2 regions of the Viridibacterium curvum genome follow, and region 2 is predicted to be linked to the other one. Evidence: predicted binding sites of a transcription regulator. Region 2 holds the regulator's gene; the other holds the start of a gene.
The links. The regulator sigma-54, encoded in region 2, starts transcription at its own class of promoters, with help from an activator protein. The targets are predictions, from matches to a motif close to TGGCACGCTTNCTGCTNA.
Positions count from the first base shown of each region.

Region 1: ABEA02_RS16010 (PEP-CTERM sorting domain-containing protein) is a predicted target of sigma-54. The motif match lies at 5,375-5,392, and genes of this name have one in related genera.

Region 1 is NZ_BAABLD010000015.1:142,514-150,298, reverse strand. Features, by position in the region: partial or broken gene ABEA02_RS16035 (MDR family MFS transporter) at 1-755, opposite strand, end outside; gene ABEA02_RS16030 (alpha/beta hydrolase family protein) at 858-1,784, shown strand; gene ABEA02_RS16025 (MarR family winged helix-turn-helix transcriptional regulator) at 1,814-2,263, opposite strand; gene ABEA02_RS16020 (undecaprenyl-phosphate glucose phosphotransferase) at 2,438-3,838, opposite strand; gene ABEA02_RS16015 (hypothetical protein) at 4,100-5,287, shown strand; gene ABEA02_RS16010 (PEP-CTERM sorting domain-containing protein) at 5,445-6,143, shown strand; gene ABEA02_RS16005 (EpsD family peptidyl-prolyl cis-trans isomerase) at 6,576-7,490, shown strand; gene epsE (polysaccharide export protein EpsE) at 7,520-7,785, shown strand, end outside.
Region 2 is NZ_BAABLD010000008.1:1,042,305-1,050,089, forward strand. Features, by position in the region: gene ABEA02_RS12630 (NAD(P)H-dependent flavin oxidoreductase) at 1-622, shown strand, start outside; gene hprK (HPr(Ser) kinase/phosphatase) at 693-1,634, opposite strand; gene ABEA02_RS12640 (PTS sugar transporter subunit IIA) at 1,603-2,088, opposite strand; gene hpf (ribosome hibernation-promoting factor, HPF/YfiA family) at 2,242-2,568, opposite strand; gene ABEA02_RS12650 (RNA polymerase factor sigma-54) at 2,579-4,084, opposite strand; gene lptB (LPS export ABC transporter ATP-binding protein) at 4,103-4,825, opposite strand; gene recX (recombination regulator RecX) at 4,806-5,270, opposite strand; gene recA (recombinase RecA) at 5,304-6,320, opposite strand; gene ABEA02_RS12670 (efflux RND transporter periplasmic adaptor subunit) at 6,561-7,785, shown strand, end outside.

The sequences.
Region 1 (7,785 bases), on a different contig from region 2:
CGCTGATGTACCACGAAAGCCGTGCCGCCCAGTACGGACAGCGCCATCAGTGTCAGGAAGCCAGTCTGCATGAGGCCGTGCATCTGCGCCTGTTCGGTCGCGAGCAGCAGCGCACCGATGCTCACCGCCAGCAGCACGGCGCCGAGCCAGTCGATACTGCGCGACTCGTCGTTGGGATGCACGATGTGCGGCAGGAAGCGCGCCACCACGGGCAGGGCCAGCAAGGCGACGGGCACGTTCACGTAGAACACGCTGCGCCAGCCCGCATGCTCGGTGAGCCAGCCACCCAGCGAAGGGCCCACCGCCGAGGCGATGCCGAAAGTGGCCGACAGCATGGCATGCCAGCGCACGCGCTGCTGGCGGTCGGGGAACAGGTCGTTGATCGACGCAAACGCCACGCCCGTGAGCATGCCGCCGCCAATGCCCTGCAGGCCGCGCGCCAGCACCAGCTGCAGCATGCTCTGCGCCAGGCCGCACAGTGCCGAGGCCAGCGTGAATAGCGCAATGGCACCGAGCACGAAGGGCTTGCGGCCATAAAGGTCGCCAAGGCGACCCATGATCGGAATCATCACCGCGTTGGAGAGCAAATAGGCCGACGCCGTCCAGGTGTACAGCTCATAGCCCTTCAACTCGGCCACGATGCGCGGCATGGCCGTGCCGACGACGGTGGCGTCAAGCGCGATCAGCATGATCACCAGACAGATGCCGATCATTGCGGCCAGCGAGGCCTTGAAACTGCGTTGCGGGGTATTCATGGCAAAGTAAAGTCCTGGCGGGAGGCGCGCGTCTTGACGCGCCCATGAGTGGTGAAAAGAGGGCGCGCCGCCAGCGCACCGACAGAAATCCCGGGAGGTCTCATGCAAGCAGGCTCAAACATTCTTCATCCTTCGCGACTCCTGCGCGCCTGCCGACGCTGGCTCGCCATGGTGTTGCTGGGCTGCCCGCTGCTGGCGATCGCACAAACCGGCGCCAACGACCCCGCGCGTTACCGGCCCGAGCCACAGCGCGTGGCGTTCAAGGGTCCTGATGGCAGCACGCTGCAGCTCACCGGCATGTTCTGGCGGCCGCCGCAGGGCGAGGGCCCTTTCCCGCTGGTGGTGTTGTCGCATGGCTCGGATGCCGAAGCGGCAGGCCGGCGGCGCATGACCGTGCTGGGCTACTGGAACGCCGCGCGCTACTTCCTCAATCGCGGCTTTGCCGTGCTGTACGTGTTGCGCCCCAGCTATGGCGACAGCGAAGGCCCCTATCTCGAAGCCAACGTCGGCAACTGCAACAGCCTCGACTACGGGCCGGGCTTCGAGGCCATGGCCGACGTCATTGCGGCCAGCCTTGCGCACGCCCGCAGCCTGCCGCAGCTCGATCTCACGCGCCTCGTGCTCGTCGGCCACTCCGCAGGCGGCGCTGCCAGCATCGCCATGGCCGCGCGCAGGCCGGCGGGGCTGGTCACCTACATCAACTTCGGTGGGGGCAAAGGCGGGAGCGAGCAAACGCCCTATTCGCCCTGCAGTGCCGGCAACGTCGAAAAGCATTTTTCTGCCTATGCGCGCAGCACCGACGTGCCGGCCTTGTGGCTCTACGCACAGAACGACCTCTACTTTGGTCGCGATGTCGCACCGCGCTGGCACGCGGCCTACCAGGCAGCCGGCGGGCGCGCCCAGCTGGTCATGACCGAGCCTGCACCGGATGACAAGGCCGGTCACCATATCGTGCAGCAGCACCTGCCGCTGTGGATTCCCGCTGCCGACAGCTTCCTGCGCCAGCAGGGCTTCCAGTGGGGACGCTGACAGCGCGAAGCGAAGCGCACCGGGCTGACTCATGTCTGGTCGGCGCCGCGTTCGCCGCCTTCGTGCAAGGCATCGCAGAGCGCCTGCAGGGCTGGCATCACCTGGCTGCGTGTCTCGCGTGGCAGCCGGCTCAGCACGCTCTCGGCATGCGCGTTCATCTGCTCGTCGACTTCACGTGCGGCGCGCAAGCCTGCGGGGCTCAGGGTCAGCTGCACGGCGCGTCGATCTTCGGGTAGCGCATTGCGCGTCACCCAGCCCAGTGCCACCAGCTTGTCGACCGCCCGGCTCACCCAGCTTTTCTCCAGCGCCAGCAACCGCCCGAGCTCGCTTTGCAGCAAGGGGGCGCGGCGCAGCAGCACGATCAGCATGCGCGCTTGCGGCACATCCAGATCCGCGAGCAGACGGCGTTGTTCGTACATGAAGAGGCGCATCGCTTCGCGCAGTATCTCGGCATCGCGACGTGAGGGTTTGGCAGCCATGGGCAATCCCGTTCAGCAGAGCTGTGGATGCTATGCGCAACGGTTGTGTTACGCAACCATTCGGCCGAAAGGGTCTGCCGTGCGAAAAGAGGACGGGCTCAGCGTGTCTGGGGCAAGTTGTTTGGCGCGCAACTTCACGCCATTGCGGTCGCCGCAGGCTGCAGGCGACGGGTTTCAGTAAGCCTTGCGGTCGGTGAGAACGACGAGAACCGTCTTGATGATGATCCACAGGTCCAGCGTGATCGACCAGGTGCGCAGGTACTCCAGGTCGTACTCGATGCGCTTCTCCATCTTGTCGATGGTTTCCGTTTCGCCACGGCAGCCGCATACCTGCGCCCAGCCGGTGATGCCCGGCTTGACCTTGTGGCGCACCATGTAGCCCTTGATCAGCTTGCGATACGACTCGTTGTGCGCAACCGCGTGCGGGCGCGGCCCGACGATGCTCATCGTGCCTTGCAGCACGTTGAAGAACTGCGGCAATTCATCCAGCGAGGTCCGGCGCAGGAAGGCGCCGAATCGCGTCACGCGCTGATCGTTCTTCGTGGCTTGCGTCACCACGGCACCGTCCTCGCACACCGTCATCGAGCGGAACTTGAAGACCACGATCTCTTTCCCGTCCAACCCGTAGCGACGCTGGCGGAAGATGATGCTGCCCGGCGAAGACAGTTTGACTCCGATCGCGCAAAACAACAGCACGGGCGAAATCAGCACGATGATGATCAGACTCAGCAACACGTCCATCAAACGCTTGAACATGCCATTCACACCCGTGAACGGCGTCTCGCAGACCGCCACCACCGGCATGCCGTTGATGCTGTCCATGCGCCCCTGGATCAGGTCAGTGACGAAGATGTCCGGCACGAAGAAAATCGACGCTGTCGTGTCCTTCAGTTCTTCGAGCAGGGTCAGGATGCGCGGCTGGCTGGCCATCGGCAGTGCCAGGTAGATGTGCTCGACGTGATGGGTCTTCACGTATTCAGCCAGCTCGGCAAGGCGGCCCAGGATCTGGCGGTTCTCCAGCACACCCAGACGCTCACGCGAGCGATCATCGAAAAACCCCAGCAGACGGATGCCGAGATACTGGTTGCCCTCGAACTGGCGCGCCAGCGTCACTCCGATCTCGTTACCGCCCACGATGATGGCCGTGCTCTGGTTGCCGTTCTCCAGCACCTTGGGCAAGGCCCACACGGCCAGCTGTTGCGCGACCAGCAGCGCCACGAAGCATGTGCCGATCCAGCCGTACAGCACGCGGTCCGGGAAAAAACGCTCGTAACCCGTTGCGTAGCCAAAGGCCAGCAGGATCAGCGCAATCGTGCCCCAGTTCATTACCGTCTTGCGCATCATGCGCCGGCGGTTGTCGGCCAGATTGAGCGTGCCGGGGAACGAGAGCGAGAAAACGATCAGTGCCAGCAGGATATACGGCGCCTCGACGGCTTCTCCTTGGTAGAAGGCCGTCGCGAACAGGCTGCCCACAATGATGACCGGATCGAGAAAAGTCTCGATGGCATGGGCAATGCTGAAACTGGCGCGTGCCAGGCTCTGCTGGCGATTTCGGTCAAGTGCTGCAAGCATCATGGGCAGGGGAGGTGGTCTGTCGGCTGGAACGAATGTGCCACACCGGGCCATTCCTGACCCCCCGGATTCAGAATCGGCAAGCCGCAGCATATACCGTCCAGTAGCGCGCCCGTGTGACGGCTGTCCTGAAACTGTGCAGTCCGGTCAGCGCATCATGGCACCGGGATCATGCCTCCAATGCCATGCAGCACGAAGTGCAACGATCTCGGGCTACACTCCGGCGACTTTCGGCCAGCGTGCCGCCACCGGATCTCCCTAACCATGCATGAACCCAGGCTGACGGCTGTTGCGCGGGTCACGATGGCCCTGATTGCGATGCTCCTGCCGCCCGCCCTTGCTGCACGCGACGGCAATGTGTTCGAGCTTACCCTCAGCGAGACCATCTCTTACGACGACAACCTTTATCGTCTCGCGCCTGACGCCAACGCCACACAGCTCATCGGCACCGAGCGACGGGATGACCTGGCTTCCTCCACAACGCTGGGCCTGAGCGCCGACAAGCCTTTCGGGCGGCAGAACCTTTATGGCTCCTACCGTCACATCTTCACGCGCTACCAGATCCACAAAAACGCCAATTACGAGCTCGACGACGGGCAGCTGGGCTGGAAAGGCGGCTTTGGCCGTGCCAATCAGTGGGATCTCTACGCCAAGCGCACCGCCGCCCAGAGCGACTACGCCGACAATCCCGGCCGGGTGGCGAATACCGCCACGACGGACATAGGCCACGCAGAAATGGACCTGCGCTATGCCTCCGACTGGCGTAGTCGATTTGTCTACGAGGCTTCGCGCTTGCGCAACAGCACTGCAGTCAGCAACGGTGGCGACTACGACGGTTACCTGGCGAGCATGTCGCTGGGGGTGTGGCCCGCAAGTGGAAACGGACTGGAGGCGCGCTATGCAAATTCCGGCCAGGACTACGCGAAGGGCCAGACATACAAGCAGCACGATTTCGGGCTCAATGCCGCCTACGGCGACAATCCGGCCTCCAGGTTCGAGGGTAGCGCCGGCGTGCAGATACAAAAGGCCGGCAGCAACCGGGAAACGCGACGCGGCCGCCTGAGCTTGCGACACACCTGGCGTCCTCGAGGGTCTTCGACGCTTAGCTTGCGGGTACTGCGCGAAAAGACCAGCCCCAGTACTTCCAGCCCGGTGCAGGCCGAAAGTTATGGTGGCGAAGCCCAGTGGACCTGGCTGGCGACCGCCAAGCTACGCTTCGACAGCAGCATCGACTACCGCAAACGCCACTATGACCCCTACCAGGAGTTCAGTGGCGCGGCGCCGATTGATCGGCGGGAGTACCTGCGGACAGCCAGCATCGCGCTCAACTATTTCCTCCAGGAGAACCTGGTTCTGGCGCTTTCCACCCGCAACGACAAGCGCGACGCCAACCACATCCGCTACAACTACGACTCGCAGAGCTATTCCCTCACGCTGCAGTATGTCTATTAAGGCCGCCTCGCACGGCCTCTTGATCAAGCGAACATGACAGATATGTGCTGGGGGGCTATAGTCCACCGGGCACGAACATCAGGGAAGTGGCACGCCGATTGCTAATGCTTTGCCCGTACGCCCTGCCGTTCCTCATCTGAACCCTGGAAGCCGCAACATGAAAAAAATGATGTTCCGCGTCATGGCCCCCGTCGCTGCGGCCTTCGCGCTCGGCGCAACCCCCTCGCTGCACGCTGCCGAAGTCCATATCGACGCTGTCGGTTTCGACGTTTACTACGACGACGCCCTGTTGCCCTTCTTCGGGACCCCCATTGTATTCAGCGGATCGTCGCTGGTTTTTACGGCGGCCAGCAACACCTTCGAGGCGCAGTCTTCCAGCACCTCCTGGGCTTTCTCGGGTGACTCCTTCGGTCTGCGCATCGTTGCCGATGCCGGCTACAACCTCAGCTCCGCCAGCATCATCCAGGCTGGCCAGCTCTCGCTGACGGGGGCCGCCTCCGAGGTGTACGCCGGTGGCGTGACACGAGCCGTCGATAGCCGCTCGCCCGTCATCAGCTACTCCCCCATGGTCGGCAGCGGTGTGGCCGCCATTGGTACCGCTGGCGGCACTTACTCCCGCAGCTGGGAGACCACATCCACCCAGCTGTTCAGCGCCGGCGCCAGCGACGTCCAGATCACCATCGACAGCCTGCTTGGCGCGCGCGCCGGCACTGGCGGCACCGCGTTCGTAAACAAGGGCTTTGTCACGCTCTCCGTCGTGTCTCTGGTAAGCCCGGTACCGGAAGCGGGTGGCTGGGCCATGTTGCTGGCGGGGCTCGGCCTGGTTGGCGGCATTGCCCGCCGGCGGTTGAGCTGAGTCCAACCCGCGAAAAAACAGGCGCCATGAGTGGCGCCTTTTTTTACACTCTTTCGTGATCTCGGTCACATCAACAAATATGACAGTTCCGGACGTAAAGCACCGGCGCACGCGTCCTTTCGGACGATCCGGCTGTCACGAAGCCCACACGAAAGCCTCTTTCGTGTGTCGACAGATTTGACGTTTTGGCAGAGAGATCGCCCAAAACGCCTCGCCGTGACGTCCTTTTGGCCGTGGCAAAGTGCCGGGAAGCCAATGGTCAGCGTGTTACATTGCGCCGGATCTGGAAGCGGCGCACGCGCCAGATCCACCCGGTCGAAGCCATGGGCAAGGGCCTGCCGGGCGCCCGGTTCGTGGCGACTTGTAATAATTCGCTGTCAGCATTCCGGCTCCCTGCGGCAGCCCCGCAAGCCGAATAACAATGAGGTCTTGATGAAAACCGTTCTGCGCGCTGCCTTCGTGGCTCCCGTAACCGCACTCCTGCTCATGAGTCTTGGTGCCTGTTCCAAGGGCGAGAAGGCTGCCGCCACACAGGTTGCCGCACGCGTCAATGGCAGCGAGATCTCCGTTCACCAGATCAATTTCATTCTCCAGCGCAGCAACGTCAAGCCCGAGCAAGCCAAGTCTGCCTCCGAGCAAATCCTTACCCGCCTCGTTGACCAGGATCTCACTGTCCAGAAGGCTGTTGATCGCAAACTGGACCGCAACCCCGAGGTCGTACAACAGATCGAAGCCGCCAAGCGCGAGATCCTCTCCCGCGCCTATCTCGAAAGCGTTGCCTCCGCAGCAGTGAAGCCGACCGACAAGGAAATCGCCGACTACTTCGCCGCCCACCCCGAACTGTTCTCTGCACGCCGTATCTACACCTACCGCGTGCTCGGCATCCAGGCCCCGGCCGACAAGGTTGCAGTCATTCAGGACATGCACGCCAAGGGCCGCAGCCTCGAAGACATCGCCCAATGGGCCAAAGGTGAAAACCTGCGCATGGTCGGCGATGGCGGCACCAAGACTGCCGAGCAGATGCCGATGCAAAGCCTGCCGCGACTCTCACAGATGAAAGACGGGCAGGTCATCATTGCCACCGGCCCCGCTGGCGCCGAACTCGTGCACCTCATACAGAGCCGCACCGAGCCCGTCACGCTCGAACAGTCCAAGCCCATCATCGAACGCTTCCTGACAACCTCGCGTCGCAGCGAACTCGTGCAGAAAGAAATGAAGCTGCTGCGCTCGGCCGCCAAGATCGAATTCAAGGGCGACTTCGCCCACATGGCCGACAGCCTGCAAAGCGCTCCAGTTGCCCTGCCTGATGCCTCGGCTCCTGCCGACGCCAGTGTGGGCACCAAGTAACGCGCCCTGTTTCATCACGAAAGCGAACCATGCAATCCCTCAAGAAGCTCCTGGCATTGCTCGCACTGTGCTGCCTGTCCCTCGCTGCCCAAGCCCAACAAGCCCCGCGTGAATACCTGTTGGGCGCGGGTGATGTTATCCGCATCAACGTCTTCCAGAATCAGGACCTCACTACCGAGGCGCGCGTCTCCGAAGGCGGCAACATCACCTTGCCGCTGGTAGGCACTTTCAAGGTTGGCGGCCTCACCTCGCAGGGCGCCGAGCAGAAAATCGCCCAGCTTCTCAAGGACGGCGG
Region 2 (7,785 bases):
CCAGCGTTTCGATATGGAAACCGTGCTGCCCGAGTGCGTGCAGGCGCTTGAACAGCTTGGGCTGAAACCGGGCGAGATCCCCCTCATCGCAGCGGGTGGCGTGAACTCGCATGAACGCATCCGCGAGCTGATGGCGCTGGGTGCTTCGGCCGTGCAGGTCGGCACTGCCTTTGCCGTGACCGAAGAGGGCGATGCCGACATCGAGTTCAAGCATGTGCTGGCCAATGCGAAGCCCGAAGACATCGTCGAATTCATGAGTGTGGCGGGCCTGCCGGCGCGTGCCGTCAACACGCCATGGTTGTCGCGTTACCTGCAGCGTGAGACCAAACTGCAGGCAGCTGCCGAACGTACAGCCGATGCGGAACGGAATTGCTCGCAGCGCTGGGATTGCCTGATCCAGTGCGGCCTGCGTGATCGCCTGCCCAAGGCCGGCCAGTTCTGCATCGACAAGCACCTTGCCGCAGCCTGCCACGGTGACGTGAAGAATGGCCTGTTCTTCCGCGGCAAGGGCATGCTGCCCTTTGGCAACGAGATCCGCCCGGTGCGTGACGTGCTGGAATTCCTGTTGCGTGCGCCGCAGGCCTTGGGTTCGCCGTTGACCAAGGCTGCCCGGCCGGCCTGAGTTGCCGCCGCAAATTCGCGGCCCAAACAACAACGGCGCCTGCGGGCGCCGTTGTTGTTTTGGTTCCTGCCTAGTGCTCGAAGGGATCGTCCCGATCCAGCGCATCGCGCTGGCGGTCGACGAACTCTTGCGTCGAGTCGATGCCGCGCAGTTGCAGGATGGTGTTGCGCACGGCCGCTTCGAGCAGCACGGCGAGGTTGCGACCTGCCGCCACGGGCAGGATGATGCGGCGTACGCCAACCCCCAGCACGTCCTGTTCCTCATCGTCGAGCGTGAGGCGCAGCGGTTCGTCCTGCACGTTGCGCTTCTGCAGGTGCACGATGAGACGCAAGCGCATCTTGCGACGACAGGCCGTTTCGCCAAAGATCGTGCGGATGTTGAGGATGCCCAGTCCGCGCACTTCGAGAAAGTCCTTGAGCATCTCGGGACACTTGCCCTCGAGTACGCCCGAGGCGATGCGCGAGATCTCGACCACGTCGTCGGCAACGAGACCGTGGCCGCGCGAGATGAGTTCGAGCGCGAGTTCGGATTTGCCTGCACCCGAGTCGCCGGTGATGAGCACACCGAGGCCCAGCACGTCCATGAACACGCCGTGCAGCGAGACGCGCTCGGCGAGACGACGCGACAGGAAGGACCGCAGCACTTCGATGACGCGCGCTGATTCGAGCGGCGAGGCGAGTACGGGAACGCCAACATCTTCGCAGTTGCGGCGGATGATGTCGGGCACCTCGCAGTCGTCGGCGACGATGATTGCAGGGGGTGGTGCGGCGAGGATGGCGAGCAGGTGGTGCTCCAGCTTGTCCTTGGCCTGACGGCGCGCCCATTCGAACTCGGTCTGGCCGATGACCTGCAGGCGCGTGGGGTGGATCAGGTTGAGGTGGCCGACGAGGTCGGCTGCCCACACGCGGTCATCGTGAACGGTGATATGGGTGTCGAGCCGGCCTGCGACATGGCGCAGGCGCAGCGCGGCCCGGTTGGCTTCAAACAGCTGGGCGACGCTGGTTCGCCGCATTGGCGTCCCACTCGGCAAAGAGGCTGTGCAGCGCGCGCGCGTCGGCGGATTCCGTCAGCGCATCGCGGAATTCGCGATCACTGAACATCGTGGCGAGCTCGGACAGCAGCTGCAGATGCGCCTCGTTGGCCTGCTCGGGCACGAGCATGATGAAGATGAGACCGACGGGCTTGGCATCCGGGGCATCGAAGTTGATCGCTTCGGCCATGCGCATGAAGGCGCCCAGCGGCGACTTGAGGCCCTTGATGCGGCCGTGCGGAATAGCGACGCCTTGCCCAAGCCCGGTGGAGCAGAGCTTCTCACGCTGGGCCAGCGCATCGGTCACCAGCTTGCTGGATACACCGGCCTGGCGTTCAAACATGACGCCGGCAGACTCGAACACTGTCTGCTTGTCGCTGGCAGCAAAGTCGATGACAACGTTGGCAGCAGGCAGGATCTTGGAGATCAGGTTCATTGCAGGTAGTACGGACGCTTCGGCGCCTGGTATTCCGCGAGTTGGCGAGAGAGGGGGGAAAGTTTGCCTGATCGGACAGGCAGCGTCGAGATGAACGAGAGGTTTGTGCTGAAGCGGCCCTCTCCCTGTGCGGGAGAGAGCCGTCGCAGGGGCTCAGCCTTCTGCAGTTTGCTGGTGTTTGATGGCGTCGCGGGTATGGTCGGACGACTTTTCCTTGTGCTTGACGACCTGGCGATCGAGTTTGTCGATCATGGCGTCAATGGCGGCGTAAAGGTCTTCGTTGCTGCTTTCCACGAAGATGTCCTTGCCGCGGACATGAACCGTAACTTCGGCCTTCTGCTTGAGCTTTTCGACAGACAGGATGACATGCGTCGCAGTCACATGGTCGAAGTGACGGATTACCCTGTCTAGCTTGCCTGTGACGTATTCGCGGATGGCGGGCGTCACATCGAGGTGGTGGCCGGTGATATTCAGGTTCATAAGCGAACTCCTAGATCGTTTTGCGCTGACTGACCGGCGGAATATTGAGTGACTCGCGGTACTTCGCGATGGTTCTGCGAGCCACCACGATACCCTGCTGGCCCAACATCTCGGCAATCTTTGCGTCCGACAGCGGTTTTTTGCCGTCTTCCCCTGCGACCATCTGGCGAATCAGCGCGCGAATCGCCGTGGCGGAGCAGGCACCGCCCGTGTCCGTAGACACGTGACTGCCGAAGAAATACTTCAGTTCATAAATCCCACGCGTCGAGGCCAGGTACTTCTGTGTGGTGACCCGCGACACCGTGGACTCGTGCAGTTCCAGCTCTTCGGCAATTTCCCGCAGGGTCAGGGGCCGCATGGCCACTTCACCGTGGTCGAAGAACTGGCGCTGTCTTTCAACGATAGCCTGCGACACGCGCAGGATCGTGTCAAATCTTTGCTGGACGTTCTTTATCAGCCATTTTGCCTCTTGCAGTTGCGTGGACAGCGAGCCGCTGATGCCACGGTTCTGATGAAGGATATCGGCATAGACCCGGTGAATCCTGAGCTTGGGCATGGCCTCGGGGTTCAGGTTAGCCGTCCAGGCGCCACGGTACTTGCGCACGATCACATCCGGCACGATGTAACGCGCTTCCAGCGGCGCAAACTGGGCACCCGGATGCGGGTTGAGGCTGCAGATGAGTTCGTGTGCGGCACGCAGGCCGTCGTCATCGCAGCCCAGGCGGCGGCGGATCTTGACGAAATCACGTGCGGCGAGCTGTTCGAGACAGTGCTCGACGATGCCCATGGCCAGATCGCGCGTGGGGCTCTTGTCGCGTGCCTTCAGTTGCAGCAACAGGCATTCCTGCAGGCTGCGGGCGCCGATTCCCACGGGGTCGAAGTGCTGCACATGGCGCAAAGCCGTGACCAGCTCTTCGAGCTCGACTTCCCATTCTTCGGGGATCAGGGGGAGGAGCTCTTCAAGCTCCTGCGCCAGCATGCCGTCGTCTTCGAGCGCTTCAATGATGAGGCGGATCAAGGCGCGGTCGCGGTCCGAGAAGGGCATCAGCGCGAGCTGCTGCTCAAGGTGGTCGCGCAGGCTGGTGCTTGCGGCCTGGAACTCCTGGAAATCGCTGTCGTCGTCGCTGTCGTTGCTGCCACTGCCGCTGCCCGTGGCTTCGGCACGCCATTCGGCAGCCTCGCCGATGTCGTCGTCCGACACCGAGTCGTAGGCCTCGGTAATGGTGTCGGGCATTTCGACGGTGGTTTGCGGCTCGAAGTCCTCTTCGCCATTGGCGTGGCGGTCGGACAGTTCACTGGCTGCTGTCGCAGCCTCTGCCGTGGGCACGTCCTGCATCGGTGCGACATCTTCGCCCTCCTCGGCGCCATCGCGTTCGAGCAGAGGGTTTTCGAGCAGCATGCGCTCGATTTCGGTATTGAGCTCCAGGGTGGACAGCTGCAGCAGTTTGATGGACTGCTGGAGTTGAGGCGTAAGCGCTAGCTGTTGGGAGAGACGTAACTGGAGCGAGGGCTTCATGACTGGATGATGCGTGATTTACAGCCGGAAATGTTCACCCAGATAGATCTGGCGAACCTGGTCATTCTGCACGATCTCGTTCGGACGACCGCCCGCCAGCACTTCGCCGGCATTGATGATCCAGGCGTGGTCGCAGATACCGAGGGTTTCGCGCACGTTGTGGTCGGTGATCAATACGCCGATTCCGCGTGCCTTGAGGTAGCCGATGATCTTCTGGATGTCGATCACCGCGATCGGATCGACGCCCGCGAAGGGTTCATCGAGCAGGATCAGTTTGGGGTTGGTGGCGAGTGCGCGCGCAATTTCGACGCGACGGCGTTCGCCGCCAGACAGGGATATCGCATTGGCGTCGCGCAGATGGCCGATGTTGAGCTCGTCGAGCAGTTCGTCGAGGCGACCCCGTTGCTCGTCCTTGCCGAGCTTTTGCAATTCGAGGACGGCGAGGATGTTTTCCGTCACCGTCAGCTTGCGGAACACCGAGTTTTCCTGAGGCAGATAGGACAGGCCCAGCTGCGCACGACGGTGCATCGGCAGGTGGGTGATGTCGGTGCTGTTCAGGTGAATGCGGCCGCCATCTGCCTTGACGAGACCCACGATGGTGTAGAAGCAGGTCGTCTTGCCCGCACCATTTGGGCCCAGCAAGCCGACGACTTCGCCGCCGCCGACCTGGAAGGACACGTCCTTGACCACGGTGCGGGCTTTGTAACGTTTGCGGACGCCTTCAACCTTCAACAAACTCATGCACGGGATCTTTCAGCAACTTGCGGATCAGCTCCGCCGAAAAGCCGCGCGACTGCAGAAAGCGGGCTTGCCTGGCCCAGTCCTTCGCATCGACGGGCGGCTGCCCGAATTTCTTTTTCCACACGCTCCGTGCGCGTGTCAGTTCGTCTTCAACCAGTACCTCACCGAGTGCGGTGCTGGCGAGTTCTTCCGTCACACCACGGTCACCCAGCTCGCGGCGGATGCGGGCACTGCCCAGTCGTCCGGCGCGTGATCTCACATAGCTTTCGGCGAAGCGCGCGTCGGACTGAAGCCCTGTTTCTGCCATGCGGTCCAGCACGGCCTCCACGTCATCGCCCTCATCGGCACGCGCAGCCAGCTTGCGCCGCAGCTCCTGCCGCGAATGCTCGCGGGTGGCGAGCAGACGCAGTGCAGTGCTGGTGAGGGAGGAGGCGGGCTTCTTCACTGCGGGCTCCGGTCAGATCCGCGGACGCCGGGCTTACTCGGCGGCCACGGCCTGCATGGCTGCGACGCCGACAGCTTCGCGGATCTTGTTTTCGATCTCGCGTGCGGTCTCGGGGTGCTCACGCAGGAACTCGCGGGCGTTGTCCTTGCCCTGACCGATCTTCTCGCCTTGATAGGCGTACCAGGCGCCGGACTTGTCGACGAACTTGTGATCCACGCCCATGTCGACGATCTCACCCTCGCGCGAGATGCCCTCGCCGTAGAGGATGTCGAAATGCGCTTCCTTGAACGGGGGCGCGACCTTGTTCTTGACGACCTTGACCTTGGTCTCGGAACCGATGACTTCCTCGCCCTTCTTGATCGTACCGGTGCGGCGAATGTCGAGGCGCACGGAGGCGTAGAACTTCAGTGCGTTGCCGCCCGTGGTGGTTTCGGGGTTGCCGAACATCACGCCGATCTTCATGCGGATCTGGTTGATGAAGATGACCAGCGTATTCGTGCGCTTGATGTTGGCGGTGAGCTTGCGCAGGGCTTGCGACATCAGGCGGGCTTGCAGGCCCGGCAGCTGGTCGCCCATCTCGCCTTCGATTTCGGCCTTGGGCGTCAGCGCGGCAACCGAGTCGATGACGAGGATGTCGACGCCGCCCGAACGCACGAGCATGTCGGCGATTTCAAGGGCTTGCTCACCGGTGTCCGGCTGCGAAATCAGCAGGTCGCCGACATTTACGCCCAGCTTTGCTGCGTATTGCACATCCAGTGCGTGTTCGGCGTCGATGAAGGCCGCAGTGCCGCCGATTTTCTGCATCTCGGCGATGACTTGCAGGGTCAGGGTCGTCTTGCCGGAAGACTCCGGGCCGTAGATTTCCACCACACGGCCACGCGGCAGGCCGCCAATGCCCAATGCGATGTCCAACCCCAGCGAACCGGTCGATACGGCCTGGATCTCTTCCTCCAGCTTGCCGTCGCCCATGCGCATGATGGAACCCTTGCCAAACTGCTTTTCGATCTGTGCCAATGCGGCGGCCAGGGCTTTTGACTTGTTGTCGTCCATTTCAATCCTCAATGTCTGCAGTGACGGGCGCTCACGGAAATTATGGCATAGACCTTGCGTAAGGCGTGCCGCGTTTCACAGCAACCGATGTGAATTACCGCGAACAATTGGAAATACTTCAACGCTGGCGCGGGTTGTGCGAATCGTAGAAGATGAGGGACTGAGCAGGATCCGGCCATTCCGGCCCATTCACGAATGACTCCATGAGGGCGACGCGGCGGCAACGCCGGGTCGGAAGTGATGCAAGTACAAAGAACAGCCTGGTCCGCCGTGCTGGCGTTGACACTGGCCGCGTGTGGTTCCGGCAACAAGAACGAGGGGGAAAAGGCGGCGCAGGGCGTGTCTGCCGAGGCAAGTGCGCCGGCAAGCCAGAGCGGTCCTGCCGCGGGCGGCGATCGTGCCGCGCGGCCGCAAGCGGTGACGACCGTCAAGTCGCGCATCGAATCCGTGCCGGTGGTGCTGGCGGCACAGGGCAACGTGCTGCCTATCGATGAAGTGGACGTGCGCACGCAGAAAACCGGCACGGTCGCCGAGATCCACGTGCGCGAAGGTCAGGAGGTTGGTCGCGGCGCGTTGCTGTTCTCGCTGGATGACAGGGAGGATGTCGCCAACGTTCGCAAGGCCGAGGCGACCCTGGCCGGCACGCAGGCGCAAATCGTGATCGCCGAGCGCGAACTGGCGCGCAACATCGATCTGTTCAACCAGAAGTTCGTTTCGAGCGCGACCGTGGATACCTCGCGCAACAAGCTCGAAACCCTGCAATCGACGCTGGAGCAGAACCGCGCGGCGCTGGAGCAGGTCAAGGTCGTGCTGTCCTACAGCAAGATCAAGGCGCCCTTTGCGGGCCGCGTGGGCCGCATCGATGTACGCCCCGGCTCGCTGGTGCAGGCGAATGCCACGACAGCCATGGTCAAGATCACGCGTCTCGACCCGATTGCGGTGAGCTTTGCTTTGCCAGAGCGCGATCTTTCGCGCTTGCAGGCCGCACTCGACAAGGGCACGGTGCCCGTGCAGGTCGAAGTGCCTGGGCAGCGTGACGAGTCGGTCAAAGGGCGTGTCATCTTCGTCGAGAGCACGGTCGACAAGATATCCGGCACCATCGGCGTCAAGGCCGAGGTGTCGAACAGTGGTCGCAAGCTGTGGCCGGGACAGTACGTCACCGTGCGTGCGAGTGCAGGCATGATCGAAGACGCGCTGGTGCTGCCGCCGCAGGCCATAGTCAATGGCCCGAACAACCGCTTCGTCTACATCGTCAATGAAGACATGACGGTCAAGCAGCAGCCCATCGACCTTGTGCGCATTGCCGGCCGCAATGCCATCGTCAAAGGCATTGATGCCGACGTGAAGGTGGTGCTGGAAGGCGCAGCCAATTTGCGCCCGGGCAGCAAGGTCTTCGAGGTCAAGGGCAATGGCGAGCGGGGTGGCGGCCGTCGCGGTGGCGGTGATCAGTCCGGTCCGGCAGCCG